2 regions of the Methylobacterium endophyticum genome follow, and region 2 is predicted to be linked to the other one. Evidence: riboswitches for the same ligand, from Rfam matches in the RefSeq annotation. Region 2 holds a riboswitch; the other holds the start of a gene.

The links. Region 2 has a riboswitch for thiamine pyrophosphate ahead of thiC (phosphomethylpyrimidine synthase ThiC). Riboswitches for the same ligand answer to the same signal wherever they lie in the genome.
Region 1: linked by a shared signal. The riboswitch ahead of thiO (glycine oxidase ThiO) and the one ahead of thiC (phosphomethylpyrimidine synthase ThiC) in region 2 are both predicted to bind thiamine pyrophosphate.

Annotation. Positions count from the first base shown of each region.
Region 1 is NZ_JBNHES010000002.1:270,634-285,501, forward strand. Features, by position in the region: gene ACP56T_RS03790 (sulfite exporter TauE/SafE family protein) at 52-780, opposite strand; tRNA gene ACP56T_RS03795 (tRNA-Leu) at 796-882, opposite strand; gene ACP56T_RS03800 (FAD-dependent oxidoreductase) at 917-2,104, opposite strand; gene ACP56T_RS03805 (zinc-finger domain-containing protein) at 2,136-2,390, opposite strand; gene map (type I methionyl aminopeptidase) at 2,624-3,466, shown strand; gene radC (RadC family protein) at 3,509-4,225, shown strand; gene ACP56T_RS03820 (circularly permuted type 2 ATP-grasp protein) at 4,358-5,797, shown strand; gene ACP56T_RS03825 (alpha-E domain-containing protein) at 5,874-6,818, shown strand; gene ACP56T_RS03830 (transglutaminase family protein) at 6,858-7,685, shown strand; gene ACP56T_RS03835 (proteasome-type protease) at 7,787-8,533, shown strand; gene ACP56T_RS03840 (shikimate dehydrogenase) at 8,554-9,420, shown strand; gene coaE (dephospho-CoA kinase) at 9,431-10,042, shown strand; gene ACP56T_RS03850 (thiamine phosphate synthase) at 10,274-10,909, opposite strand; gene thiG (thiazole synthase) at 10,906-11,706, opposite strand; gene thiS (sulfur carrier protein ThiS) at 11,712-11,924, opposite strand; gene thiO (glycine oxidase ThiO) at 11,921-13,147, opposite strand; TPP riboswitch at 13,214-13,343, opposite strand; gene ACP56T_RS03870 (adenylate/guanylate cyclase domain-containing protein) at 13,356-14,660, opposite strand.
Region 2 is NZ_JBNHES010000001.1:504,022-518,889, reverse strand. Features, by position in the region: gene ACP56T_RS02490 (hypothetical protein) at 1-263, shown strand, start outside; gene thiC (phosphomethylpyrimidine synthase ThiC) at 344-2,236, opposite strand; TPP riboswitch at 2,311-2,419, opposite strand; gene ACP56T_RS02480 (HNH endonuclease family protein) at 2,482-2,853, shown strand; gene ACP56T_RS02475 (transglycosylase domain-containing protein) at 2,976-5,174, shown strand; gene ACP56T_RS02470 (GGDEF domain-containing protein) at 5,291-6,844, shown strand; gene ACP56T_RS02465 (aldo/keto reductase) at 6,864-7,703, opposite strand; gene ACP56T_RS02460 (adenylate/guanylate cyclase domain-containing protein) at 7,901-9,001, shown strand; gene ACP56T_RS02455 (hypothetical protein) at 8,998-9,210, shown strand; gene ACP56T_RS02450 (BrnA antitoxin family protein) at 9,284-9,535, opposite strand; gene ACP56T_RS02445 (hypothetical protein) at 9,544-9,783, opposite strand; gene tolA (cell envelope integrity protein TolA) at 10,016-11,038, opposite strand; gene tolR (protein TolR) at 11,043-11,537, opposite strand; gene ACP56T_RS02430 (MotA/TolQ/ExbB proton channel family protein) at 11,663-12,355, opposite strand; gene ACP56T_RS02425 (Tat pathway signal protein) at 12,419-12,892, opposite strand; gene ACP56T_RS02420 (Hsp20 family protein) at 13,376-13,807, shown strand; gene ACP56T_RS02415 (BQ00720 family protein) at 13,885-14,148, shown strand; gene ACP56T_RS02410 (alpha/beta hydrolase) at 14,145-14,868, opposite strand, start outside.

The sequences.
Region 1 (14,868 bases), on a different contig from region 2:
CACGCAAGATGAAGGCCGCGCGCCCGAAAACCTCGGGGCCGGGTTCGGCCCCTACGGCCGGATCCAGGCGCTCCAGAGCATGCCGAGCCCGGAGACCAGCATCAGGCCGTCCATCACCCGGCGGAAGAGATCCGGGGAGAGGCGCATCACGAAGGGTTTGGCGATGAAGGCGCCGGCCATCAGCGAGCCCCCCACGACGAGCCCCTTCGCGAGGAGGTCGGCGGGCAGCGCCCCGAAACCCCGGAAGGTCAGGGTCTTGGCGGCGTAGACCGCGAGCGACCCGGCGGCCTCGGTGCCGATGAAGGCGCCCTTCGCCAGCCCGTAGCCGACGAAGACCGGCACCGAGATCGGCCCCGTCGAGACGACGATTCCCGTGAGGAAGCCGATGAGCGCGCCCGCGAGCGCCACCTGCGCGAGCGACAGCCGGACGAAGCGGGCCGCGAAGGCGTGCCGGGCGGGAATCATCGCCAGCAGGAACAGCCCGATGGCGATGTCGACGGCGCGCGGGGGCAGCACCAGCAGCGTGCGAGCCCCGAGCACCGCCGCAGGCGCACCTGTTCCCGCATAGGCGGCGAAGGCGCGCCCATCGACCTCGCGCCACCAGGCCAGCACCCGCGAGACGTTCGCGATCAAGGCCGCCACGGCCATGATCGGCACGGCCTCCTTGGGGCCGTAGACCGCCGCCAGCACCGGCACGAGCATGATCGACGAGCCCGTCCCGACGATGCCGCTGACGACCCCGGCCACCAAGCCGACGACGAGGATGAAGACGAGACCCATGCCGGCTCAGGAAGATGGTGCGGACGGCGGGACTCGAACCCGCACGGCCTTGCGGCCGCAAGATTTTAAGTCTCGTGCGTCTACCGGTTCCGCCACGTCCGCTCGCGGGGTGCGGTAGCCGGCCGAAGGGTTCAGATCAAGCGCCGGGTGGGGTCCAGCCGTAGAGCCAGGCGTAGCGCTCGCGCATGCCGTCGGGGCCGAGGCGGCGCATGGCGGCGTCGCGGCAAAAGGCGACGAGGCCGCCGGCATGGTAGGTCCGGCCATTGGCGAGGGCCGCCTTGCGCACCGTCGTGGCGCGGGGCCGCCGCGCCTTGTCGTAGGCCGCGAGCGCCGCCGACACGTCCGTTTCGGCGAGACAGGCGGCGAGCACGGCCGCATCCTCGATGGCGAGCGCCGCGCCTTGCGCCAGGAAGGGCAGAACCGGATGCCCGGCGTCGCCGAGCAGCGCCACCCGCCCGCGCGCCAGCACGCGCGCCACCGGCCGCTCGGCCAGCGACCAGACCAGCCAGGAATCGGGCAGCATCAGCAGCTCGGCGAGCGGCGGGGCGGCGTCGCGGAACTGCGCGCGCAGCACCGCCGGCTCGCCGAGCCGTCCCCAATCCTCGTCGCCCTGACGCTCGGGCACGACCGCGACCACGTTGAGCGACGCGCCGCCCCGGATCGGATAATGCACCACATGCCGGCCCCGGCCGAGCCAGAGGCCGGTGGCGTCTCCCTGGAGCTCCGGAGGCGCCGTCTCGCGCGGCACGGTCGCGCGCCATGCCGCCATGCGGGCCGTTGCGATGGGCCGCTCGTCGAGATGGCCGCGCAGGCGCGAGCGCAGGCCGTCCGCGCCGATGGCGAGATCGGCCCGCAGCGTCTCGGTGCGCAGGCCGCCGCCGCTCTCCACCGTCAGCGTGACCGACTCGGCCGTCTCGGACAGGCCCGTGACCTCCCGCCCCACCATGAGGCGGATGCCGGGGCGGCCGCGCACGGCGTCGAGCAGCAGCGTCTGGAGATCGGCGCGGTGGATGACGTAATAGGGCGCGCCGAAGCGTTCGCGCGCTTTGCTCCCGAGCGCCACCGCCCCGATCGTCCGGCCGTCCGCGAGACGGCGCACCTCGACGCCCGGCGGCTCCGACGCCGCCCGGCGCAGCGCCCCGGCGAGGCCGAGGGAGGCCAGCACCCGGCTGGCGTTCGGCGAGAGCTGGAGCCCGGCGCCGACCTCGCTGAAGCCGGTCCGGCGCTCGATCAGGGTCACGGAATGGCCGGCGTCGCTCAGCGCGAGCGCGGCGGTCAGGCCGCCGATCCCGGCCCCCACGATGGCGATGTCGAGGCTTGCCACGGCGGCGGATGCGCCTTCCGAGCCGGCGCGCCTACTCGGCCGCCAGCGCGGTGTCGTGCCAGACGCAGGCCTCCGGGTCGGCGTGGCCGGCCTTCAGCGTCGGACGGTAGCGGTAGAGCGTCGAGCAGTACTGGCAGATGATCTCCTCGTCGGCGCCCATGTCGAGGAAGACGTGCGGGTGGTCGAAGGGCGGCAGCGCGCCGATGCACATGAACTCCTTCGAGCCCACATGGATGACCGCCACGCCGAGGTCGTTGTGGAAATGCGGTACCGCCTTGTCAGCCATCGCTCGCCTGGTCCCGTGTGATCGACCGCCGGAGCCCGCGATGCGGGTCTCGGGCCGGCGCCTTCCGAGGCGGAATCGTCTAGCCCGTCGCGCGGCGCAAGCCTAGGGGCCGCTTGCAGGTGGGCGCCGCGCGGTGTTGCGGGTTGGCGCCCGCGCGCGCCGGCCCTACAAGGAGCGTCGGGCAGCGCGTCGGCGCCCTCGCCCGCACGATCCCTCGTCACCACGCTCCCCGAATGACCCAGCAAGACCAGGCCACGGCCAAGGACGGTTCCGCAGGCGGACGCCGCGCACCGATGCCGCCGATCCACGGCCCCGAGGCGTTCGAGGGGATGCGCCGCGCCGGCCGCCTCACGGCGGAAGCGCTCGACCTGCTCATGGAAGCGACGGCGCCGGGCGTGACCACCGAGCATCTCGACAGGCTCGCCTACGAGTTCGCCATGGACCACGGCGCCTACCCGGCCTCGCTGTTCTATCGCGGCTATCCGAAATCGATCTGCACTTCGGTCAACCACGTCGTCTGCCACGGCATCCCCAACGACAAGCCCCTGCGCGAGGGCGACATCGTCAATCTCGACCTCTGCCTGATCCTCGACGGCTGGCACGGGGATTCGAGCCGCATGGCCTTCGTCGGCGAGGTGCCGCGCAAGGCCGCGCGCCTGTGCGAGATCACCTACGAGGCGCTGATGCGGGGCGTCGCGGCGGTGCGGCCGGGCGGCTCCACCAACGATATCGGCCGCGCCATCCAGACCTACGCGGAGGCCGAGCGCTGCTCGGTGGTGCGCGATTTCTGCGGCCACGGCCTCGGGCTCACCTATCACGACGCGCCGACCATCCTGCACTATGTCGAGGCGAGCTACGACGTGCCGCTGATGCCCGGACAGCTCTTCACCGTCGAGCCGATGATCAATCTCGGCCGCCCGGCGGTGAAGGTCCTCGCGGACGGCTGGACCGCCGTGACGCGGGACCGCTCCCTCTCGGCGCAGTTCGAGCACACGGTGGGCGTGACGGAGACGGGCGTGGAGATCTTCACGGTGTCGCCCAAGGGCCTGCACCAGCCCGCGAACGTCGCCTCCTGAGCGGCGCTCCGCGTGGCCAGGCGCCCCTCGGCGGATGCTTTGATGGAGGCGCCGGGCGTTCCGATACTCGCATCGGCCGAGGTCGAGGCGCCCCATCATGTCGGCCACCGGGAGCGCCTGCGCGAGCGCTTCGCCAAGGGCGGCGCCGAGGCGATGCCCGATTACGAGCTGCTCGAACTCACGCTGTTCCGCTCGATCCCGCGCCGGGACGTGAAGCCCCTGGCCAAGGCGCTGATCGCCCGCTTCGGCAGCTTCGCGGAGGCGATCGCCGCCGAGCCGGCGCGGCTCGCCGAGGTCGACGGCATCGGCCCGGCGGTGATCGCGGACCTGAAGCTGATCGAGGCGGCCGGACGCCGGCTGGCGCGCGGGGAGATCGTCGGCCGGCCCCTGCTGGCCTCGTGGAACGCGGTGCTCGACTATTGCCGCGTCACCATGGCCTTCGGGACGCGCGAGCAGTTCCGGGTGCTCTTCCTCGACAAGCGCAACCACCTCATCGCGGACGAGGTGCAGGGCCAGGGCACCGTCGACCATACGCCGGTCTATCCCCGCGAGATCGCGCGCCGCGCGCTCGAGCTCTCGGCCACCGCGATCATCCTCGCGCACAACCACCCGTCCGGCGATCCGGCCCCGTCGCGGGCCGACATCGCCATGACACGGGAGGTCGTCTCGATCCTGGCGCCCTTGAAGATCACCGTGCACGACCATGTGATCCTCGGCAGGGACGGGCATGCGAGCATGAAGGCGCTGAAGCTGTTTTGACCGCTGAACGAGCGCCGAACCTCGCCGTCCGTATCCGAGTGGCGCGAAAATAAGCAGGCGGTTCCGGCGCCGGCCAGCAACCTTTGCATGGCGCGCCTCTTGCCTTTAGCCTGTGCAGTAAGGGAGCACGAGATGGCCGGTGTGGCGTTCGACGAGATGACCGGGTTCGAGGTCGATACCTCCAATCCCGCCGCGGTCCGCGACGCCTATGCCGCCCTGAAGTCGTGGCTCGATGCCACGCCCGCCGACCAGTTCAACACCCGCCGCAGTCAGGCCGAGCTCCTGTTCCGCCGCATCGGCATCACCTTCGCGGTCTATGGCGAGACCGATTCCACCGAGCGGCTGATCCCCTTCGACATCATCCCTCGGGTGCTGACGAAGCCCGAATGGGATTTCCTGGAGCGCGGGCTGAAGCAGCGCGTCACCGCCATCAACGCCTTCCTCAGCGACGTCTACGGCGCGCAGGAATGCATCAAGGCCGGCATCATCCCGGCCGATCTCGTCTACAAGAACGCCCACTACCGGATGGAGATGCGCGCCTTCAGGGTGCCGCACAACCTCTACGTCCACATCGCCGGCATCGACATCGTGCGCACCGGCGAGAACGACTTCTTCGTGCTGGAGGACAACGCCCGCATCCCGTCGGGGGTGTCCTACATGCTCGAGAACCGCGAGGTGATGCTGCGCCTCTTCCCGGACCTCTTTTCGCGCCACCGGGTCGCGCCGGTCGAGAACTACCCGGACGCGCTGCTCGCCACGCTCCGCAGCCTCGCCCCGAGCACCGCGACCCGCGACCCCACCGTCGCGCTGCTGACACCGGGGCGCTACAACTCGGCCTTCTACGAGCACTCGTTCCTGGCGGACAAGCTCGGCGTCGACCTCGTGGAGGCGTCCGACCTCTTCACCAAGGACGACGTGCTCTACATGCGCACCACCGAAGGCCCGCGCCGGGTCGACGTGGTCTACCGCCGGCTCGACGACGACTTCCTCGATCCACTGGTGTTCAAGCCGGATTCGGTGCTCGGCGTGCCGGGGATCATGAACGCCTACGAGCGCGGCAACGTCACCCTCGCCAACGCCGTCGGCACCGGCGTGTCGGACGACAAGGCAGTCTACAGCTACATGCCGGAGATCGTGAAGTTCTTCACCGGCGAGGAGCCGATCCTCAAGAACGTGCCGACCTATCGCTGCCGCGAGAAGGAAGCCTTCTCCTACGTGATGGACAATCTCGGGGAGCTCGTGGTGAAGGAGGTCAACGGCTCGGGCGGCTACGGTATGCTCGTCGGCCCGCACGCCACCAAGCGCGAGATCGAGGAGTTCGGGCGCCGCATCCGCCACGCGCCGGACGGCTTCATCGCGCAGCCGACCCTCTCGCTCTCGACCTGCCCGACCTTCGTCGCCTCGGGGGTCGCCCCCCGCCATGTCGACCTGCGGCCCTTCGTCCTCTGCGGGGCCGACCAGATCCGCATCGTGCCGGGCGGCCTGACCCGCGTGGCGCTGAAGGAGGGCTCCCTCGTGGTCAATTCCAGCCAGGGCGGCGGCACCAAGGACACCTGGGTGCTCGACGCCTGACGGCGCCGACGCCTCCCGAACACCGCGATCCATTTCTCCCGGCGCTCGAGCCGGCCAGACCAGACCACGGAAGCCCATGCTCTCCCGGACCGCAGACAACCTCTACTGGCTCTCACGCTACGTCGAGCGGGCCGAGTTCGTCGCGCGCATCCTCGATGCCGCCCATCGTCTCGCCTCGCTGCCGACGAGCTACGGCGGCGGCGAGACCAACGAGTGGGATTCGGCGCTGGCCTCGGCCGGCGACGAGACGGTGTTCAAGCAGCATTACGACGCGGTCAACGCCGATACGGTCTGCAACTTCCTCGCCTTCAGCCCGCACAACGTCTCCTCGATCCGCTCCTGCATCGAGACCGCCCGCGAGAACGCCCGCAGCGTGCGCACGGCGCTCACCACCGAGATGTGGGACACGATCAACGGCGCCTGGCTGGAGCTGCGCAACTACGAGGGCCGCGACCTCAACCGCGAGGAGTTCTCCCGCTTCCTCGACTGGGTGAAGGGCATCTCCCTCACCTTCGACGGCTCGGCCTACCGGACGATGCTGCGGAACGACACCTACTGGTTCACGCGCCTCGGCACGGCGATCGAGCGGGCCGACAACACCGCGCGCATCCTCGACGTGAAGTACCAGATCCTGCTGCCGGACACCGAGAAGGTCGGCGGCAGCCTCGACTACTTCCAGTGGACGACGATCCTGCGCGAGGTCTCGGCCTTCAACGCCTATCACTGGGTCTACCGGGAGAGCGTGAAGCCGCTGCTGGTGGCGGACCTCCTCATCCTCAACCGGCAGATGCCGCGCTCCTTCGCGAACTGCTACGGCGTGCTCGTGGAGCATCTCGACCTGATCGCAGACGCCTACGGGCGCCGGGGCCCGAGCCAGCGGCTAGCCAGCAACCTGCTCGCGCGGCTGGAGAGCGAGGACATCGACCGCATCTTCCTGTCGGGGCTGCACGAGTTCGTGGAAGCCTTCATCGCGGAGAACAATCGAGTCGGCGAAGCGATCGCGACGCAGTATCTGGTCTGACACATCCGGTCTGACACCCGCCGCGAATCGGGGCCGCCCATGCGCATCCGCGTCGTTCACGAGACGATCTATTCCTACGAGCAGCCGGCCCGCGGCCTGATCCAGGTGCTGCGGCTGACGCCGCGCGACCATGACGGGCAGTATGTCCGCCGCTGGCGGATCGAGCCCTCCGTGGACGGGCGGCTGACCGAGCGCGAGGACGGGTTCGGCAACGTGGTCCACTGGTTCACGCCGGACGTGGCCTCGGACGCGCTGGTCATCCGCGTGACCGGCGAGGTCGACACCAACGAGACCCACGGCATCGTGCGCGGCGCCGTCGAGCGCCTGCCGGACCTGTTCTACCTGCGCGAGAGCGACCTGACGCTGCCGAGCACCGGCATCCAGGAATTCGCCCTCGGCGTGGCGGAGGCGGGCGACCGCGCCCCCCTGCCCTGTCTCCACCGCCTGCTCTCGGCGGTGCACGGGCACATGGCCTTCGTCGGCGGCCCGGCGAGCACCGCGACCGATGCCGCGAGGGCCTTCGAGGCCAAGCAGGGCGTCTGCCAGGACATCGCCCATGTCTTCATCGCCGCCGCGCGCCATATCGGCATCCCGGCGCGCTACGTGTCCGGCTACCACCGCCGGGAGGACGGAGAGGCCGAGCACGAGGCCGGCCACGGCTGGGCCGAGGCGCTGGTGCCCGATCTTGGCTGGGTCGGGTTCGACCCGGTCCACGAATGTGCCACCACGGAAGCCTATATCCGCGTCGCGGCGGGGCTCGACTATCTCGGCGCCGCGCCGATCCGGGGAAGCCGCACCGGCGGAGGCACCGAAACGCTGGACGTGACGCTGCGGGTGGAGCAAGCACAGACCGCCACGCAACAGTGATCCGCCAGCGGATCGCGGGAGCGGTTTCGAGCGCGGCGGATGCTGGTTCGCGCTAGGGAACCTCGCCTCCCGCCGAGCCCGCCGCCAGGAAAGCAGACGTCATGACCTACTGCGTCGGAGTCCTCGTCGAGGACGGGCTCCTGATGATCGCCGACACCCGCACCAATGCCGGGCTCGACGACATCTCCACCTATCGCAAGCTCCACAACTTCTCGGTGCCGGGCGAGCGCGTGATGATGCTCGCCTCCGCCGGCAACCTCTCTGTGACGCAGTCGGTGCTCAGCCTGCTCGCCGAGGGCGTCGAGGGGCCGGAGGGGGGCCCTCCGCAGAAGCTCGTCGAGGCGACGACCATGTTCCAGGCGGCGCAGACCGTGGGCCGCGCCATCCGCCAGGTCCGCTCCATAGAGCGGCCCGGTTTCGAGGCGGCCAACCTGCGCTTCGAGGTCAGCTTCCTGTTCGGTGGCCAGATCGGCGACGAGCCCATGCGGCTGTTCCTGATCTATTCGGCCGGCAACTTCATCGAGTGCAGCAAGGACGCACCCTATCTCCAGATCGGCGAGCACAAATACGGCAAGCCGATCCTCGACCGCGCGGTGAAGTTCGAGACCGACCTCTACGAGGCCCTGAAGGTCGGGCTCGTCTCGATGGATTCGACCATGCGCTCGAATCTCGGGGTGGGGCTGCCCATCGACATCGCCGTGGCGCGCCGCAACGCGCTGACCCTCGAGGTCGACCACCGCATCGAGGCGGGCGACCCTTACTTTCACGACCTGCGCGAGCGCTGGTCGGCGGCCTTGCGCGCGGCCCACAAGGCGATTCCGCGCCCGCCCTACGGCCCGGCGCGCTAGAGCATTTTTGAGCGAAGAAAATGCGGCACGAAGAGGTAGAGACCCCTGCGGTGAAGCGGGCCTTCGTCGTCGGGCATCCGATCGCCCATTCGCGCTCCCCCGTCATCCACGGGCACTGGCTCGCGGAGCACGGGATCGAGGGCAGCTACGAGCGGATCGACGTGGCGCCCGCCGATTTCCCCGCTTTCTTCGCGGGCCTACGGGAGGGTCGCCATGCCGGCGGCAACGTCACGATCCCGCACAAGGAGGCCGCCTTCCGGCTCGCCGACGACCTGAGCGAGACCGCCCGGCGCATCGGCGCCGTGAACACCCTCGTCGTCTCCGAGGACGGCCGCGTCCGTGGCGACAACACCGATGCGGCCGGCTTCATCGCGAACCTGCGCGAGAGCAAGGGGCTCGCGCCCGACGCCCCCCTCTCCGGGCAGGCGGTGGTGCTGGGGGCCGGGGGCACGGCGCGGGCGGTGGCGGTGGCGCTGCTCGATGCCGGCATCGGCACCGTCCTCGTCGCCAACCGCAACCTGGAGCGCGGCCGGGAGCTTGCCGCCATCGATCCCGCGCGCATCCGGCCGATCGGCTGGGACGGGATCGGCGCCCTGCTCCCGGAAACGACCTATCTCGTCAACACTACGCCTCTGGGGATGACCGGGCAGGCGCCCCTCGATCTCGACATCGCGCCGCTGCCCGGCGAGGCGGTGGTGGCCGACGTCGTCTACGCCCCCTTGGAGACGGCCCTGCTCGCGCGCGCCAGGGCGCTCGGCCTGCGCACCGCGGACGGGCTCGGCATGCTGCTGCATCAGGCCGTTCCGGGCTTCGAGGCGTGGTTCGGCGTGCGGCCCGCCGTGACCGACGCCCTGCGCCGGGCGGTGCTTGCAACCTTACGATCCTGAGCGCCGGCCGATGCCGCCCCGCCCCTCCCCCCTGATCCTCGGGCTCACCGGCTCCATCGGCATGGGCAAGTCCACGACGGCCGCGATCTTCCGCGACCTCGGGGTTCCGGTCCACGACGCGGATGCGGCCGTGGCCGATCTCTACCGGGCCGGCGGCGAGGTGGCGGGGCTGCTGGATGCGGCCTTTCCGGGGGTGCTCGCGCCGGACGGCGCGGTGGACCGGAGCGCGCTGCGCGCCGTCGTCACCGCCGACCCGGACAAGCTCGCCGAACTCGACGCCATCGTCCATCCGCGCGTCGGCGAGACGCGCCGGCGCTTCCTCGCGGAGCACGGAGAGACCCCCGTGGTCGTGCTGGACATCCCTTTGCTCTACGAGACCGGCAGCGACAGGGACTGCGACAGGGTCGCCGTGGTCAGCGCCCCCGCCGAGGTCCAGCGGGCGCGCGTGTTGTCGCGGGACGGCATGAGCCCGGCGCTCCTCGACGCGATCCTCGCCCGGCAGATCCCCGACGCGGAGAAGCGCGCCCGCGCCGATTACGTCATCGACACCGGCCAGGGCGTCCCGCACGCGGAAGCGCAGGTCCGGGCGATCCTGGACGACCTGCGGGACGCGCTTCGTTAGAGTCTATCCAGGAGAAGTGGGTCCCGGTTCTCCGTGATGCGTTCGGCCACGCGTGTCTCCCTCCCCCCTTTGCGGGGGAGGGTGGGCCTCGCGTCAGCGAGGGTCGGGAGAGGGGAGCGCGCGCTATCCGGCACTGTCGCTCCCCTCACCCGACCCGCTTCGCGGGCCACCCTCTCCCGCAGGGGGGAGAGGGGAGCCGGACGGGGCCGAACGCATCGACCGGAAACCGTATTAATCGGCCGGCCGACCCTCGAGGGCGGCGAGGCAGGCGCGGGCCGTGGCTTTCGGGTCGGCCGCCCGCATCAGCTCGCCCATCACCGCGACGCCAGCCGCGCCCGCCGCCATGCAGGGCGCGATGGTCCCAGAGGTGATTCCCCCGAGCGCGATCACCGGAAGGCCGAGAGCCGAAGCGGCGCGCAGGCCCTCGACCCCGAGGGCCGGACCGTAGCCCGGCTTGCTCGCGGTCTCGAAGACGGGGCTGAGCGTCGCGTAATCCGCACCTGCGGCGGCGGCCGCCGCGATGTCCGAGGGACCATGCGCTGAGATGCCGACGAGGGCTGCTTCCGGCAACAGGCGGCGCGCGGCCTCGACGGCGGGCGCACCCGACCCGCCGGGGAGATGGACCCCGTCGGCGCCGAGCGCCACCGCGAGCTCCGTGTCGCCGCCGACCGTCAGCCTGCCGCCGGCATGCCGGACGCAGACCGCCACGGCCTCCCCGAGCGCGAGGCGCCGGGCGGGCTCCATGTCCTTGTCGCGGAACCAGATCCAGCGCGCGCCGGCATCGAGCACCGCGCGCAGGGTGTCCACGAGATCGGCCTTCCCCGCGTGCCGATCGGTGACGACGAGCAGCGGCGAGGGCAGCCTCACGATCCCACCAGCCCGAGCTGCGGGCTCGACGGCTCGGCCCGGCCCCGTCGCGGGATGCGCCCGGCGAGATGGGCGTGGCGTCCCGCCTCCACCGCGTGGCGCATGGCGCGGGCCATCCGCACCGGATCGTCGGCCTTGGCCACCGCCGTGTTGAGCAGGCAGCCGGAGGCGCCGAGCTCCATGGCGATGACCGCATCGGAAGCCGTGCCTATGCCGGCATCGACGATCACCGGCACCTCGGCGCGGCGGCAGATCAGCTCGAGATTGGCCGGGTTGGCGACGCCCATGCCCGAGCCGATCAGCGAGCCCATGGGCATCACCGCCGCGCAGCCGATATCGGCGAGCCGCTGGCAGACGATGGGGTCATCATTGCAATAGGGCAGCACGGTGAAGCCGTCGTCCACGAGATGCCGGCAGGCGGCGATCAGCTCGGCGGCGTCGGGATAGAGCGTCTCGCGGTCGCCGATGACCTCGACCTTGATCCAGGTGGTGTCGAGGGCCTCGCGGGCGAGCTCGGCGGTCATGATCGCGTCGCGCGCCGTCTCGCAGCCGGCTGTGTTGGGCAGGAAGCGCCTGCCCTTCAGCATCTGCACGGTGTCCGAGCCGTGGCCCTGGAGCGAGACCCGGCGGATCGAGGCGGTGACGACCTCGGCGCCGGAGGCGGCGACCGCATCGCGCATGATCGCCTGGCTCGGATAGCCGGCGGTGCCGATGAACAACCGCGAGGACAAGCGGATGCCGGCGATGACGAGGGCGTCGTCGTCCGGAGCGCGAAGGGGCGTGACGGTGTCGTTCATGGCTCTCAACCTCCCTGCATGGCGCGCACGATCTCGATGCGGTCGCCCTCGCTCACCGGCGTCTGCGGCCAGTCCCTGCGGCGGACGACGCGCCCGTTGAGCGCGATGGCGATGCCCTGTGGGCTCTCGATGCCGGTCTCCTCGGCCTCGATGCGGAACAGGGCTTCGATATCGGCGGCCTCGCTCTCGCGGGGGGCGCCGTTGACGGTGAGCTTCATGCCGATGCCCTCAAGCTCCCCTGCCCGCCGAAACGGGCGCGTGAGAAGGGTCTCGCCATGTCCGGCAGCGCGCCCGTGGTGACGAGCTCGGCGACCGCATCGGCGGTGATCGGTGCCAGCAGATAGCCGTTGCGGTGATGCCCGGTGGCGGCGACGAGACCGGGCGCCAGCGCCTCGATGATCGGGGCGTCGTCGTCGGAGGTCGGCCGGTAGCCGCTCCACACGGCCTCCACCTCCATCTCCTCGATGCCCGGCAGCACCCGTCGCGCGCCTTCGAGCAGAGCGTAGAGGCCGCCGGCGGTGACGCCCGGCCGGAAGCCGCAATCCTCCACCGTGGCGCCGACGATGAGATGCCCGTCCGATTTCGGAGCGATATGGACCTGCTCGGTCCAGACCATGCCCGTGAGCGTTCCCGTGTGCCGCGTGGTGCGCAGCGCCAGCGATTGGCCCCTGAGGGGACGCACCGGCAGCGCCAGATGCTCCGGTAGCAGACCACCCTCGCCGCTCCAGGCTCCCGAGGCGACAATCACGATCCCGGCGGCCACCGGGCCGGAAGCGGTACGCACGCCGCAGACCCGGCCTCCCGCCCAATCGAGCCCCTCGACCGCACAGCCCTCGACCACCGCGACGCCCGCCGAGCGGCAGGCGGCGTCGAGAGCCGCCATCACCAGGCGCGGATCGACCTGATGATCGAGCGGGCAGAGGATGCCGGCGGTGACGGAGGGCCGCAGCATCGGCTCGCGCCGGCGCACGGCCTCCCCGCTCAGCCACTCCGCCGCGACGCCGGAGCGGCGCTGGAGATCGTGGCGGAAGCGCAGCCGCTCGACCTCGTCGCGCCCGATGGCGAGCACCAGGGTGCCGTCCTCGCGATAGTCGATGCCGATGCCGGAGGCCGCCTGAAGCGCATCGCGAAACGCCGGCCAGCGGTGCAGGCTTTCGATGGCGAGCGGCAGCAGCAGGTCGGAGCCCGGCTCGTGCTCGGCGGCCGGCGCGAGCATCCCCGTCGCCGCGAGGCTGGCGCCTGCCCCCACGCTCTCGCGCTCGATCACGGCCACGGACAGGCCCCGCCCGGCGAGCGTCCACGCCACGGACAGGCCGATCAGCCCCGCGCCGATCACGACCACGTCCGCCCGCTGCGGCAGCGCGGATCGGGGGGCGGTCGAGGCGGAGACGCGGCGCAGCCCGATCGGGCCGCCGGTGCCGGGAAAATCGACGGAAACCAAGGAACTCCTCCGCGGTGGCCCGCAGGGATCGGTTCCTTCAGCCCTCTTCGAGGATGCTGCGGGCCTCGAACGGCCCCGGTCCAATCCCTACGCCGGTGTGAACCGGATCAGGTTCGAAGGATTTCCGCGCCGCGCGACAAGACCGTCGCGCCCAGCGGTTTCTCAGCCCCTTGTCGGGGATCTCCCTGGAACACGCAGAGATGTGGCCCTAAGCGGGCACCCGGTCAACCCCGGAGCCGGCGCCGGGACGCGGCCGGCGCGCGCCCTTCTTCGGCCGGCGCGCCGGCCGGAAGACGCCGATCGCCTCGTCGAACCCGTCGAGCATGTGCTCGCCCAGCGGCTCCGGGTCGTCCCAGAGGAAGTCCACGAAGGGCTTCGACATCAGCAGCGGCTCGCCGAGCCGCCGGTTGAGCTGCGCCAGCCGGCTCGCGAGGTTCACGTCGCGGCCGATGACGGTGAAGTCGAGCCGCGCCCCCGAGCCGACATTGCCGTAGGCGGCCTCCCCGTGATGGAGGGCGATGCCCGCTGCCACCGGCGACTCGAAGCGGCCGAGCTCGTTCGCCTCGTCCAGCGCCGCGAGGGCGGCCTGCGCCGCCGTCAGCGCGCCCTTGGCGGCGCCGCCGAGATCATCCCCGGTCTCGCGGAAAATCGCGAGCAGTCCGTCGCCGAGATATTTCAGCACCTCGCCGCCCTCCCGCTCGATCGCCGGGACGAGGCAGTCGAAGAAGATGTTCAGGAGGTCCACCGCCTCCTCCGGCGTCATCACGGCGGTGGTGCGGGTGTAGTCGCGCATGTCGGCGAAGAAGATCGCCGAGCGGATGCGCTGGACATGCCCCCGGCGGATCGCGCCGGAGAGGATCGCCTTGTGCGGCTCGTCGCCGACATAGATGCGCAGCACATGGTCGAGCTGCTTGTTGACGATGCGCATCTCCATCACCGCCGCCAGCGTCGGCATGATGAAGCGCAGGATGGCGATGTCCTCGTCGCGGAATCCGTCCTCGGCGCGGGTGGCGAAGGTGATGCCGTTCTTGTTGCCGTGGGTGAAGATCACCGGCGCGACGATGTAATGCGTGTAGCCGCCGGCCTTCAGCTCCGGGATGACCGCATAGGTATCGTCCGGGGTCTCCGCGAGGTCGAGGATCAGCCACTGCCCCGTCTCGTGGACCGTGAAGAACGGGCTCTCGCGATAGGCCCTGTCGGAGGCTTCGCCATGCGGAAACAGCCGCACGGTGGTGCCGCCCTCGCGGGTCCAGAACCGGCCGACGCCGGAATATTCCGAATGCAGGGTGTCGATGGCGGTGCTCGCCCGGTCGACCGGCACGTCGACCCGGTTCAGCCGCTCCGCGAGCCCGGCCAGCAGGTCGTCCGCCTTCTCCAGGCGAACGCCCTCGCTCAGCATCCAGTCGCGGATCGCGACGCATTCCTGAAGCAGCCCGAAGGGAACGTCGTCGGCCTCCGAGCCGTCGGCGTCGGCGGTCGGAGGCTGGGGCGTTTTTGAGCCTCTGTGGAGCATATGGCCAAGATGGGTGCGGGGAACCGGGAGGCAAGGATCGGGACGATGAGGATCGTGACGAGCGGCGGCCTCCGGGGACGATTTCGGTCGAGTCGTTCGACGGTAGCCGATTCTCCGCAGGCGTTCCACTTATGTTCCGACCGGACGTCGCGGCGGGCCGAAAGCAATGCCGGCAACCGAACGGCGACCGGCGGACAACGCCACGAAC
Region 2 (14,868 bases):
TGCGCCAATCCGAGGAGTCGATCGCCGCGCTCAAGGCGCTGGGATTCGTGCGCAAGGACGTGGCCAGGAACTTCGACGAGGCCAAGAACTTCGAGCGGGAGGTCGAGCTCGGCACGCCGCCCGATCTCGGGGCGGTGGCGGACCTGATCCTCGCGGCCCTGAGCCGGGGCTACGCCGCCGAGCCGAACTCGCGGCTCGATATCACCGCCCCGAAGGCGAAGGGCTTCGATGGGCGCTGCAACCCGCTTGCCGCCCTGAAATAGAACTTGCCGCCCTGGAATAGAAAAGGCCCGCCGCAGGGGTATCCCGCGGCGGGCCTTCGCGATCGGCGTCGAAATCCAGTCTACTCGGCGGCGTCGACGTAGAGCTTGCCGCCCTCCGCCAGGAACTCCTCCGACTTCGCCTTCATCCCGGCCTCGCGCTCGGCGCTCGACATGACGGGGGCGGTGTGGATGACCTCGCCGGCCTCCTCCATCGCCAGCACCTCGGCGCGCAGGTCCTGCGTGATCTTCATCGAGCAGAACTTCGGCCCGCACATCGAGCAGAAATGCGCGACCTTGTGGGCGTCCTTGGGCAGGGTCTCGTCGTGGTAGCTGCGCGCCGTGTCGGGATCGAGCGACAGGTTGAACTGATCCTCCCAGCGGAAGTCGAAGCGGGCACGAGAGAGGGCGTCGTCGCGTAGCTGCGCGGCCGGGTGGCCCTTGGCGAGGTCGGCGGCGTGGGCGGCGATCTTGTAGGTGATGACGCCGGTCTTCACGTCGTCGCGGTTCGGCAGGCCTAGATGCTCCTTCGGCGTGACGTAGCAGAGCATCGCCGTGCCGAACCAGCCGATCATCGCCGCGCCGATGCCGGAGGTGATGTGGTCGTAGCCCGGCGCGATGTCGGTGGTCAGCGGGCCGAGGGTATAGAAGGGCGCCTCGCCGCATTCGCGGAGCTGCTTCTCCATGTTGACCTTGATCTTGTGCATCGGCACGTGGCCGGGGCCCTCGATCATCACTTGGCAGCCCTTGTCCCAGGCGACCTTGGTGAGCTCGCCCAGCGTCTCGAGCTCGCCGAACTGGGCGGCGTCGTTGGCGTCCGCGATGGAGCCCGGACGCAGGCCGTCGCCCAGCGAGAACGACACGTCGTAGGCCCGCATGATGTCGCAGATCTCGTCGAACCGCTCGTAGAGGAACGATTCGCGGTGCCCGGCGAGGCACCAGCGCGCCATGATCGAGCCGCCGCGCGAGACGATACCGGTAACGCGCCGCGCGGTCAGCGGGACATAGGCGAGGCGCACGCCCGCGTGGATGGTGAAGTAGTCGATGCCCTGCTCGGCCTGCTCGATGAGCGTGTCCTTGAAGACCTCCCAGTCGAGCTTGAGCGGATCGCCGCCGACCTTCTCCAGCGCCTGGTAGATCGGCACGGTGCCGATCGGGACGGGGGAGTTGCGCACGATCCAGGAGCGGATGTTGTGGATGTTGCGGCCCGTCGACAGGTCCATGACCGTGTCGGCGCCCCAGCGGATCGACCAGACCAGTTTTTCCACTTCATCCGCAGCCGACGATGTGACCGCCGAGTTGCCGATATTGGCGTTGATCTTCACCAGGAAGTTGCGGCCGATGGCCATCGGCTCGACTTCGGTGTGGTTGATGTTGGCCGGGATGATGGCCCGGCCGCGCGCGATCTCGTCGCGCACGAATTCGGGGGTGACGAAGGCCGGCACCGAGGCTCCGAAGCTGTCGCCGTCGGCGAGCTTGGCCTCGGCCTGCTCCAGCATCGCCTCGCGGCAGAGATTCTCGCGGTGGGCGACGTAGATCATCTCCTCGGTGACGATGCCGGCGCGGGCGAACTCGTACTGCGTCACCATCTGGCCGGGGGCGGCCTTGCGGATGATGCGCTCGGCGGGGCAGGGGGCGACGAGCTTGTCGGCCGCCGCGAACCCGTTGTCCTCGGGCTTCACCGCGCGGGGCTGGATGGCCGCGTAGCCGCGCTTGGCGATCCAGGGCTCGCGCACGCCGGGCAGGCCGGTGTTGAGGTCGATCCGGGCATCCGTCTCGGTATAGGGGCCGGAGGGGTCGTAGACGCGGACCGGCGGCTCCTTCGGGTCGGTCAGCAGGATCTCGCGGTAGGGGACGCGCACGTCCTCGCGGCCGGCGACCGTGGCGTAGACCTTGCGCGAGCCGGTCACGGGGCCGGTGGTCACGGTTTCGGGGCTTCCTTTCGGAAGGTCTTTGGGCAGGACGGGTGCGTTCATCGGGATCTCTCCTGGCGTTGGAGCAACCCGGATCTCGTCGCAGGGCGGAATGGGCGCGGATGCCTTATGGAGGCGTTGCCGCAGGTTCCCGTCCCTCCGCCGGTATGAGCCGGATCAGGTTCAAGGGTCGGGGCGGCGCGCCCTATCTCAGCCCCCGGTCTCGGGGCCCCCCTCGGAACGGTTCGAATCTGTCGAGGTATACCAATCTTGTCAATGCCGGGCGGCAGCCTGAACGAGGGAGAGGCATGGGACGGCGCGCGCGGCGCTGGAGCGCGGAGGACGAGGGCGGGGGCGGCGCATCGGATGCCGCGCTCGTGGTCTGCCCGCTCTGCGAGAGGCCGATTCCGCTAAGTTCCCGTTCCAGCCTCCATCACCTCACGCCCAAACTGAAGGGCGGCAGCCATGGCGGCACGGTGCGGCTGCACCAGATCTGCCATTCCGCCATCCATGCCCGCTACAGCGAGGCCGAGATCGCCCGGCGCCTGTCGGACGTGGAGGCCCTGCGCGCCGATTCGGAGATCGCGCGATTCGTCGCCTGGGTGCGCACCAAGCCCGACGATTTCCACGCCGCCACCCGAATGACGCGGGCCCGCAAGGAGGGCCGCCGACGCCCCTGAAGCCGGGGGGGGGGGCGCTGGTTAAGCGATCCTAAAGGAGCCGCATTTACCGTGCGAAACCGGTCTGCGGCCGTGGCGACGACGATGCCCGGCCGGCTGGGACGCGGTTCAAGACAGGTCAGATGGGCAGAGCACGCGCCGGACGGGACGAGCCGAACTTCGACGTGCCGGAAGGCCGTGCGGGCGCGCGCGGCGATCTCGACCTGCGGCTGTCGCGCGCCGACCGCGCCGGAGGCGGCGGCCAGAAAAGCCCGCAGACGAGAAGCGACGTGCCGAAGCGTGCGAACGGAACCGGTGCCCAGCGTTCCCGCGGCGGCGGCGGACGCGGTTCCTCGGGGGGAGGGCGGCGTCGGCGCTCGTTCCTCGGCCGCCTCGTCTACGGGGGCGTCGTGCTCGGCCTGTGGGTGCTGATCGGGGTCGCCGGCCTGATCGCCTATCACGCCTCGCAACTGCCGCCGATCGACCAGCTCGCCGTCCCGAAGCGGCCGCCGAACATCGCGATCCTGGCGAGCGACGGCTCGCTGCTCGCCAATCGCGGCGAGACCGGCGGCCGGGTGGTCGGCATCAAGGAATTGCCGCCCTATCTGCCGCGCGCCTTCGTCGCCATCGAGGACCGGCGCTTCTACAGCCACTGGGGCGTCGATCCGGTGGGCATCGCCCGCGCGGTGGCGCAGAACATCACCCGGCGCGGCGTCTCGCAGGGCGGCTCGACCCTGACGCAGCAGCTCGCCAAGAATCTTTTTCTGACTCCGGAAAGGTCGGCTTCGCGAAAAATCCAGGAAGCGATCCTGGCGCTCTGGCTGGAGCACACCTATTCGAAGGACGAGATCCTCGAACTCTACCTCAACCGGGTCTATTTCGGCGCGGGCGCTTACGGCGTCGAGGCGGCGGCGCAGCGCTATTTCGGAAAGCCGGCAAAGAACGTCTCGCTGGCGGAGGCCGCCATGCTCGGCGGTCTCGTGCAGGCGCCCTCGCGGCTCGCGCCGAACCGCAACCTGCCGGCGGCGCAGGCGCGCGCGGCGCAGGTGCTCGCGGCGATGCAGGAGCTCGGCTTCGCCAAGCCCCAGGACGTGAAGGTCGCCCTGGCCCAGCCGGCCCGGACGGCGAGCACGCGCGGCGGCGGCTCGGCCAACTACGTGGCCGATCTCGTCATGGACGTGCTCGACGATTTCGTCGGCAAGTTCGAGAGCGACATCGCCGTGCAGACCACGGTCGATCCCGCGCTCCAGGCCGCCGCCGAGAAGGCGCTCGTCGACGAGCTCAACGCCAAGGGCGGCAAGTACAATGTCGGGCAGGGCGCGCTGGTCTCGATGCGGCCGGACGGCGCCATCCGGGCCCTGATCGGCGGCCGCGACTACGCGCAGAGCCAGTTCAACCGGGCGACGACCGCCAAGCGCCAGCCGGGCTCGTCCTTCAAGCCCTTCGTCTATCTCGCCGCCGTCGAGCGCGGCGCGACGCCCGACACCGTGCGCGAGGACGCGCCGATCAAGCTCGGCAACTGGCAGCCCGAGAACTATTCCCACCAATACGAGGGCGCGGTCACGCTGCGCACCGCGCTCGCGCTGTCGCTGAACACGGTGGCGGTGCGCCTCGGCCAGGAGGTCGGGCCGAAAGCCGTGGTGCAGACGGCCCAGCGCCTCGGCATCTCCTCCGCCCTCCAGGCGAACGGCTCCATCGCGCTCGGCACCTCGGAGGTGACGCCGCTGGAGATGGTCGGCGCCTATGGGGCCTTCGCCAACGGCGGCACCGGGGTGATCCCCTACGTCATCGCCTCGGTGAAGGGCCCGGACGGCAAGCTCCTCTACAAGCGCGCCGACAGCAGCCTCGGCCGCGTGATCGACCCGAACGCGGTCGGCATGATGAACGCCATGATGCACGAGACCTTCGTGATCGGCACGGCCAAGAAGGGCGACATCCCCGGCTGGGACCTCGCGGGCAAGACCGGCACCAGCCAGGATTTCCGCGACGCCTGGTTCATCGGCTACTCGGGCAGCCTCGTCACCGGAATCTGGCTCGGCAACGACGACGGCGAGCCGACGAAGAAGGCGTCGGGCGGCAATCTGCCCGTCGAGATCTGGAGAAACTACATGGGCGTGGCGCTGAAAGGTCAGACGCCCGTGCCGCTGCCCGGCCTCAACCGCTGGCGCAAGCCGCCGGAGACCACCGCCTCCGTGTCGAGCGGCCAGACGCCCGGCGGCCTCCTCGGGGCGCTGCTCGGCGATCCGCAGCCGGCGCCGCGCCAGGCCCAGGCCCCGTCGCAGCGGCCGCGGCAGCCGGCGGCCGAGGACAAGAACTTCCTCGAGAAGCTCTTCGGCCTCTGAGGGGTCCCCCGCGCCGGACAGCGCGGGCGTCATCCGATCTTAACCATGTCCGGTAGCGGGGCGCTCACCTATGCGACCTTAAGCTGCGCGGCACGAGGTGGCCGGACACAGGGTTCATGCTCTCAGCCTGGAAGGACGCCGTCGCGACGCACCTGCACGACCGGGCCTCCCGCCTGATCGCGTGCATCGGGCTGTTCGTGACGCTCGGCCTCTGCCTGCTCGGCGTCTACCTCATCCTCGCCCTGCGCGACGCGGCGTGGCGGCAGGCGGAGCTCGGCGCCACCAACATGCTCGGCGTCATCGAGCAGGCGGTGGCGCGCAACGTCGAGATGTACGACCTCTCGCTGCGTGCCGTGGCGGAGGAGGCCAGGACGCCGATCTTCGGCGATCTGCCTCCGCCGATCCGCCGCCTCGCGCTCTTCGACAGGTCGAGCACGGCCGCCGGGCTCGGCACCATCCTGATCGTCGACGCGGAGGGCCGGGTCGAGCTCTCCTCTATCGCCGGCACGCCCTCGACCGTCTCCCTCGCCGATCTGCCGGAGTTTCTCGGCCACAAGGCGAACCCGGATCTCGGGCTGGTCATGGGGGTCCCGAGGACCTCGCGCGTCAGCGGGCGGCAGGTGGTGCCCATGAGCCGGCGCATCGTCAGCCCCGGCGGCGCCTTCACCGGCATCGTCAGCGGCGCGATCCGGCTCGATTATCTCCAGACCCTGTTCGCCCGGCTCACCATCGCCTCGGGCAGCGCGCTCAACCTGTTCCTCGCGGACGGGACGCTGCTGGCCCGCTCCCCCTACAAGCCGGAGAATATCGGCCGGAGCATCGCCGCCGGCGAGCCCTATCGCCGCTTCCAGACGGAGCGGCGCGGCCTGTTCGTGTCGAACTCCGCCATCGACGGTGTCGAGCGCCTCTACGCCTTCGCGCATATCGACGGCTTTCCGCTGATCGTCGACGTGGCGGTCGGCGTCGACAGCATCACCGCCGTCTGGCGGCCCAAGGCGGTCATGATCGGCACGCTCATGGCGGGCCTGATCCTGATGACGCTCAGCCTGACATGGCTGTTGCACCGCGAGATCGTCCGTCGCGCCGCCGCCGAAGCCTCGTCCCGCACCGCCAACGCCGAGCTCGCGGCGCTGGCGCGCACGGACAGCCTGACCGGACTGCCGAACAGGCGCCGCTACGACGAGGTCTTCGCCGCCGAGTGGAGACGCGCGGTCCGCACAGGAGCCTCGCTCTCCCTGCTGCTGCTCGATACCGACCACTTCAAGCGGTTCAACGACCATTTCGGCCATCATGTCGGCGACGGCGTGCTCCAGGCCGTCGCCGCCTGCCTGCGCGATCTCCTCGATCCCCGCGACGCGATCGCCTGCCGGATCGGAGGCGAGGAGTTCGCGGTGATCCTGCCCTGCACGGGCGAGGCCGAGGCACGGGCCTGCGCGGAGCGGATCCGCCGCGCGGTGGTCGGCTTGCAGATCCCGCACGCGCCCGAGGTCGGCGGCGTCGCGACGATCAGCGTCGGCGTCGCCCATGCCGCTCCCTCGTCCGAGGCCGTGATCGAGCACCTCTTCGCCCAGGCGGACGCCGCCCTCTACGAGGCCAAGCGCGCGGGCCGCAACCGCGTCCGGGTCGGCGCGCAGGCGGCGTCTGCGCGTCCGGCCGCGCTCAGCGCCTGAGCGCGTCGGGCAGGGCTGCTCAGAGCATCGGCAGCGTCGCCGGCCGCCGGCCGCGCGGGAACTGCGCGTCGATCGCCGCGATCTCTTCCTCGCCGAGCACGAGGGCCCCCGTCGAGGCGTTCTCGACGGCGCGGGCCGCCCGGCCGGTCTTGGGCACCGTGAAGGTGTGGTCGAGCCGCGTGAGGAAGGCCAGGGCCACCGCATAGGGGGTGGTGCCGTGGTCTCGCGCGATGGCCGCGAGCACCTGGCCGCCGGGGCTGCGGGGGCTCGGGAAATCGCCGCTGCCGAAGGGCGAGTAGCCCACCATCGCGACGCCGTTCCTCTGGCACCAGGGCAGCACCGCGTGCTCGATGGCGCGTTCGCCGAGATGGTAGAGCACCTGGTTGCAGGCGATGCGGTACGGCCCCGCGATGCGCAGCGCCTCGTCGAGTTCCGGCACGTCGAAGTTGCTCACGCCCCAGGCGAGGATCTTGCCGTCGCGGCGCAGGTCCTCGAACCCGGCGATGGTCTCCTCCAGCGGATGGCTGCTGGGCCAATGCAGCAGGAAGCAGTCGAGCCGGTCGGTGCCGAGCTGGCGGAGCGACTGCTCGCAGGCTCGCACGGTGCCCCGGCGGGTGGCGTTCGACGGCACTACCTTGGAGACGAGATAGACCTCCTCGCGCATCCCCGCGATCGCCTCGCCGACGATGGCCTCGGCCTCTCCGTACATCTCGGCGGTGTCGATATGGGTCATGCCGGCGTCGATCCCGGCGCGCAGCGCCGCCACCGCCTCGCCACGGCTCGCGCCGTCGATCCGCCACGTCCCCTGGCCGATCACCGGCACGCGCATCCCTGTCGCGCCGAAGCCGCGCATCCTCATGGCTGTCCTCTGCGGGGCATCGCATATCCTTCGTTGGGCGGGGGCGCCTTATTCGCGCCATCATACGGGAATGACCAATGGCGATGGCACCCCTCTCAGGGCCTGTTTCGAGACCAGGGACGCGCCGTGTTCAGCCTCGCCCCGATTCCGCGTGACGTGAAGCGGACAATTCCCCCGGCGGCGCGGGGCGCCGCCTGATGCTGCCGCAGCACCGCTGGTTCTGGGTCGCCCTCCTGCTCGCCTGCGGCGGGGCCGGGCTCCTCTACAACATCATCTTCGCCGCCGGCGCCACGCCGGTGGCCGGGCTGGTCTATGGCCTGGCCGTGGGCGGGGCGGGCCTCGCCTTCGACCGGGGGCTAATCCTCGCCGGGCTCCAGACCCGCATGCGGCGGCTGCCGGCGATGCTCTACGTGCCGGCGGCGGAGCTCGCCTACGTGCTGATGATCGCGCTCGGCATCGCGCTGGGCGGTCTCCTGGTCTGGACCTTCGGCCTCACGGACGACACCCTGTCGAACGCCGTCAGGATCACGCCGCGGGTGCTGGCCTATTCGCTGGCGGTCTCGGCGCTGCTCGTCTTCGTGGTGCGGATGCGCGATCTCATCGGCGGCGAGGTCTTCGTGAACTTCCTCGTCGGCCGCTACCACCAGCCGGTGATGGAGGAGCGCATCTTCCTGTTCCTCGACGTGGTCGGCTCCACCGCCTTCGCGGAAACCCACGGGGACCTCCGGGCGCAGGCCTATCTCGGCGCGGTCTTCGCCACGCTCGCCGACCCGGTGCGCCGCAACGCCGGATCGACGGACGACTATATCGGCGACATGGCGATGATCACCTGGCCGATGGAGCGCGGCCTCAAGAACGCCCGCTGCGTGTCCTGCGTGTTCGATGTACTCGACCGGATCGAGGCGGAGGCGGAGGCGTGGCAGGCCCGCTTCGGCACCGTCCCGCGCCTGCGCGCGGCGCTCCACGGCGGATCGGTGGTGACGGCGGAAGTCGGCGTCGACCGGCACAAGATCGCCTATTTCGGCGATGCCGTGAATGCGACCGCCCGGATCGAGAGCCTGTGCCGCCCGCTCGACGCGTCGATCCTCATCTCCGACGACCTGCTGGCGCGCCTCGACCGGCTGCCGCCGGGCATCCGCGCCCTGTCGCTGGGGGCGCACAGGGTGCGCGGCCGGGGACAGCCCCTGTCGGTATCGCGCCTGGAGCGCGAGGGCAGCACGGCGCTTCCCCTGCCGGGGCGGGACGTACCCGTCGCGCCGCCCGCGCCGCCCCTGCGCAGCGGGGCGGTCCGGCGGTGAGCGCCCGGCACCCGCAGACGCCGCGCCCGAGGACGTGGCGGACGGTTCTGCGGCTGGCGTTGCAGTTGGGCTTTCCGCTCGTGGGGATCGTCGTGATCGCGCGCGCGGCGGTGGCGTCCATCGGCGGCGAGATCGCGCCGGCCCGTTTCGCCCTCGGCCTGCTGCTGATCGTACTGACGGTCAGCGCCCGGCTGGTGCCGGGGCGTTAGGACCCGTCGGGCGCTTTCGGAAGCGCCATGTCCGGATGGAGAACCGGGACGCTTCTCCTGGACGCACTCCGGCTCAGAGACCGGCGGCGCGCTTCAGCGCCTCGTTGATCCGGTCCTGCCAGCCCGGACCGTCCTTCTGGAAATGCTCCAGCACGGCGCTGTCGAGACGCAGCGTCACGCTCTCGCGGGCGCCGGGCACGGCGGCCTGGAGCTTCGGCGCGGCGGGGGCCGGAGCGGCCGGCCGGCTGGTCGCGGCCCGGAAGGCGGCCTCCGCGGCCTGGCGGGCGTCGCCGCCGGTGCGGCGGGGGCGGTCGAAGGGAGCCATCGCGCGCCTCAGGACCGCTTGCGCTTCTTCGGGGCGGCGGCGGCCGCCTCGGCGGCCTTCAGGGCCTTGGCCTCCTCCTCGGCGGCCTCCTTGGCGAGGCGCAGCGCGCGCAGGCGCACGGTGCGCTCGTCGATGGCGCGCAACGCGGCGTGATGTTCGGCCATGGCCTGGGCGCCTTCCTTCGCCATGCGGTCGGCGCGCTCCGCGCGTTCGGCGGCTCGCGTCTGGGCGTCGGCGTCCTGGCTCATCGGGTTCCTTTCTGACGGCTGCGCCGAGGAGGCGCGGGCGGCTGCTGCCGCGGCCGTTATTCGTTCGCGATACCGGTCTCGACGCGGGATATGGGGAGCGCGGGCCGGGATTGCACGCCTCGCGGCTCCGTCGAGGGGGCGCGACGGCGCGGGCGCGCCCCTCCTTACCACGCCGGCCCCGGAAAGGCAGACGTTTCTCGCCCCCCGTCCTCAGCCGATCGCCGGGCCGGATCTACCGGCCGGGGCTGAAGCGCATCGGCACCGTGACAGAGAGGCTCGGCTGCGTGATGCCGGCCGGCGCCGCCGGCAGGCTGCCCCGCACGGCCGCCAGCGCCGCGCTGTCGATGGCGCCGACGCCGCTGCTGCCGGCGAGCCCCGCGCTGAGCACCTGTCCGCCGCGCGAGACGGTGAAGCGCACCGTGGCGACGCCCCCCGAGGTGCCGGCGGCGGCGTTGCGGTTCATGCGCCCGTGGATGGCGGAGGCGATCATGCCCTTCCACTGCGCCATGGCGTTCGGGTCGTTGCCGCGCGCCGCCTGCCCGCTGCCGCTCTGGCGCGAGGTCGCAGCCTGAGAGCGCTCGGAGCTGCCGGCGCTCTCAGCGGCCCGGACGCGGGCGTCGCGGGCCGCCTTCAGCTTGGCTTCCCGGCGCTCCTTGAGGATCTTCTCGCGCTGCTCCTCGATCTGCTCGCGGCGCTGCTCCTCGCGGGCGGCCTTCAGCTTGGCCTCCCGGCGCTCCCTGAGCTTCTCGAGATCCGGCTTGACGGGCTTGGGCGGCTCGGGCCTCGCGACGGGCGGCGGCGGAGCCAGCGGCTCGGCCTGCGTCGCGGCGGAGGTGATGACCTGGCTCTCCGGCTCCGTCGGCACGGCCTCCGGAGGCGGCTCGGTGAGCGCCACGGCCGGCGGCGGCTCGACCGCCTCGGGAGGCTTCTCGGCGACCGTTTCCTCGGGTGCGACCTGCGCCGTGGTGTCCGGGGGCCTGGTCGGCTCGGCCTCGGTGGGCTTTTCGGTCGGGACGGTCTCGGTCGGCGCGGGGCTGGCGTCGAGGGTCTCGTTGGGCGTCACCGTCTCGGCGTCGGCCATCTGCGGCGCGAGGTCGATGGAGATCACGTTCTCGCCAGGAGGCGCCGGCGGCGCGAGCCTGTAATAGGCGATCCCGACGAGGGCGCCGGCATGGATCAGCAGGGCGACGAGGAAGGCGGCGACGAGACCGGAAGGCTTGTGCTCGGGCTCGCCCGTCGAAACGAGGGTGCTCATGGGGCTACTGCGCCGCTCCAGCAGCGGGCGCGGCGGGAGCGGCGGCAGGCGCCTTCGCCGGTCCGCCGGGCGACTGCGCGATCAGCGACACCTTGGTGAAGCCGGCCTGCCCCACGAGACCCATGATCTCCATGATCCGGCCGTAGGGAACCTCCTTGTCGCCGCGCACCAGCACGACCTGGCCGGGATCCTCGGCCGCGAAAGCGCGCAGCTTCGGCATCAGGCTCTCGGGCGTGAACACCTCCTTGGCGATGGAGGGGGCGCCGTCCTTGTCGATGGTGACTTCCAGGGGCTTCTTGGCCTGCGCCACCTTGGCGGCGGAGGTCTTCGGAAGCTGCACCGGCACGCCCGTTGTCATGAGCGGCGCCGCGACCATGAAGATGATCAGCAGCACCAGCATCACGTCGACCATCGGCGTGACGTTGATCTCCGACATCGGAACGTCGTCGAGACCGTCCTCGTCGCCGCCGTCGCCGGAGCGGATGGAACCCATCGCCATCGTCGAGCCCTCCTATGGGCCGGCCCGCGCGGGGCCATGGCCGGAAGCGGCCGCGAACCGGCTTCCGAAAGACATTGTCGCCGCGCGGTCCCGCCGGGACCCGCGACCGTTCGGAAGGAGGCGGATTATTCCGCCGCGGCCGCGCGGCTCTGCACGCCGCGATCGCGGGCGAGGCGGTTGCCGAGCGTCGCGATGCTGGACACGAAGGAGCCCTGCACATGGCTGACGTCGCCGGTGAGCTTGTTGTAGGCCATCACGGCGGGGATCGCGACGACGAGGCCGATGGCGGTGGCGAACAGCGCCTCCGCGATGCCCGGCGCCACCACCGCGAGCGAGGTGTCCTGGCTCTTCGCGATGGCCGAGAACGAGTTCATGATGCCCCAGACCGTCCCGAACAGGCCGATGAAGGGCGCCGTCGAGCCGGCGGTGGCGAGCAGCGTCAGGCCGCCGCGCAGGCGCTTCACGTCGACGGCCAGCGCCGCCCGCATGGCGCGCTCGATCCTGTCGCGGCGCTCGGCGCGGGTCTCGGTGGGGTCCTGGTCGCGCCAGGCCTCGAGCCCGGCCTGGGTGATATGGGCCGCGAGCCCCGTCCCCTTCCCGTCGAGGGTGCCCCCCGAGCCCACCAGAGTGGCGAAGCTGCGCGCCTGCCGCTTGGCGCCCGAGAGCCGCACGAGCTTCTCGAACACCACCGTCCAGCAGGCGATCGAGGCGACCACCAGCAGGATCATCACGCCCTTCACGATCGGATCGGCCTGGAGGAACAGGCCGAGGAAGGAGAAGTCGTGGACGACCTCGATCGGGGCGGATGCTGGATCCATGACGGACTCCTGAAAGAATGACCTGCCGGCGCCCGCGGCGCCGGGAACGAAGAGCGGCCGCCCTCAGCGGTCGAAGGGGACGCTCGCCTTGGATTCGGTCTCGATGCGCTCCAGGCAGGACTCGCGGCCGGCCTCCCCGCCCTCGCAGGCGAGCACGTCGTTGAGCAGCAGCCGGCCGGTCTTCGCGCAGGAGAGGCCGGCGAAATCGAAGATCTTCACGACGGTCTTCTTGTCGGCGATCGGCCCGAGCTCGACGGCGAGCCGCTTCTGGGCGACCCCGTCCGTATCGAAGGCGAAGATGTCGACCTTGAGGGATTTCAGCGCCGTGCCCCGGCTGTTGTCGACGAGGAGATAGGTCCGGCAGGAATCGCCGGCCGGCTCCAGCCGGTTGAGCTGCAACTTGAGCGGGATCCTGGCGGCGGGCTTGGCGTCCTGCGCCGAGGCGGGCAGGGCGAGGGAGACCGCCGCGAGGGCCGCCGCGCCCAGCGCGATGCGTCCGAGCGCCGTAGCCGTCGTCTGAACCTGCGCTGCGACCATCGTTCTTCCCGCCTCTCCGTGGCGACCGGCACCGGACCCGCATCGGCGCGGGCCGGGCGATCCTTGTGAACCGATGCGAGCAAATCCCGCCGGCGCGACGCTCCGGTGAGCCGGGGAACGCCGCCCAGGCGCCATGGACGGCGCGTGTGCCGCTGGCGTCCGTGATCCGTGGCGCCGGAGTATCCGAGGTGGCGGCGGTTGATCAAGGCCGCGGCGCAATATCAGAGCGATTCCAAAATGTTACCCAAGTGCAACGCTCCCCTGGGCCGGCTTTGCCGTTTCATCCCGCATGACATGCGTAAAGCTCCCGGAACGGTCGCCGGCCCCCGGCGAGACCGGGGCCGCCCTTGATGCGGGAGGGCGGCTCTCCATATCGAGTCCATCGGCGTTCCGCCGAGAGGGTGCTGCGCAGGCGGGCCCTCGCCAGCCACGAAGTGCCGCTCCGGTTCTCGCCGGGGGCTTCGCGAGGGACGATTGCGAGAGATGACGCGTCCATCACCCTTCGGACATCCGTTCCTGCTCGGCTTCGACGAGATCGAGCAGGCCCTCGACCGCGTTTCCAAGGCGGCGAATGACGGCTATCCGCCCTACAACATCGAGCGCCTCGCGCGCACGGAGGACCAGCCGGACCGGCTGCGCATCACCCTCGCGGTGGCCGGCTTCACCCGCGACCAGCTCGACGTGATGCTCGAGGAGAATCAGCTCGTGGTCCGGGGGCGGCAGGTCGAAGAGCGGGAGAAGCATTTCCTCCATCGCGGCATCGCCGCGCGTCAGTTCCAGCGGGCCTTCCTGCTCGCGGACGGCATGGAGGTGATCGGCGCCGACCTGTCGAACGGCCTCCTGTCCATCGATCTCGTCCGGCCGGAGCCGGAGCGGGTCATTCGCAAGATCGCTATCGCAGCGCGCGACGAGTGACCCCATCTATAGCATTGCCGGCTCGTCGCTTCGGGACGAGGTCCGGCCGGACGCTCTGCCTTTAAGGAGGGCATGACATGACCCAGCACGACACGACTCCCCGGATCGAGATCTCCACCACCGAGCTCGCCGCTCTCGGCGAAGGCCACATCGCCTATGTGCGGCCGATCCGCTCGGAGGAGGTCAAGGCGCTCTTCCCGCAGGCACCGGACGTGACGCCCGGCATGGACCTGTTCGCGCTGCTCTCGGCCAACGGCACGCCGATCCTGCTCGCCGACTCGCGCGACGTGATCGTGGCGAATGCCGTCGCCAACGACCTCCACACGGTCAGCCTGCACTAACAGCCCATCTCGGCCACGGCCGCGATGAGGCGGGCGATGTCCTGCGGGCGCGAGAGGCGGTGATCGCCGTCGGCGATCAGGGTCAGCACCGTGCCGTCCGCCGGAAGCCTGTCGAGCAGGCGGAAGGCGTGCGGATGCGGCACGTCCGGGTCGCGCATACCCTGGAGGATGTGGACCGGGCAGCCGAGATCCAGCGGGCCGGTGAGCAGCCGGTTCGTCCGGCCGTCCTCGATCAGCGCCATGGTGACAGGATCGGGCTCCGGCGCGTAGGCGCTCGGGCGCATCCAGACCCCGTCGTTCAGCAGTGTCCTGCGGACCTCCTCGGGAAAGGCGTCCCACATCAGGTCCTCGGTGAAATCGAGGGCCGGGGCGATGAGCACCAGCCCGGTGGCCGGTGCCTCGCCCCGGCGCAGCCTGTTGCGGGCGGCGAGGCAGGCGATCCAGCCCCCCATAGAGGAGCCGATCAGCACCGGCCGCTCCGGCGCGAAGGCGGCGAGGACGGCTTCGGCGTCCTCCAGCCATGTGGATATCGTGGACGCGGCGAAATCGCCTTCCGAGTCGCCGTGCCCGCTATAGTCGAAACGCACCAGCCTGCGGCCCGCGCTTTCGGCCCAGGTATCGACGGCCCGCGCCTTGGTGGCGCCCATGTCGGAGCGGAAGCCCCCGAGCCAGACCACGGGCGGCCCCGCTCCCTCGCGGACCCGCACGGCAATGGCCCTG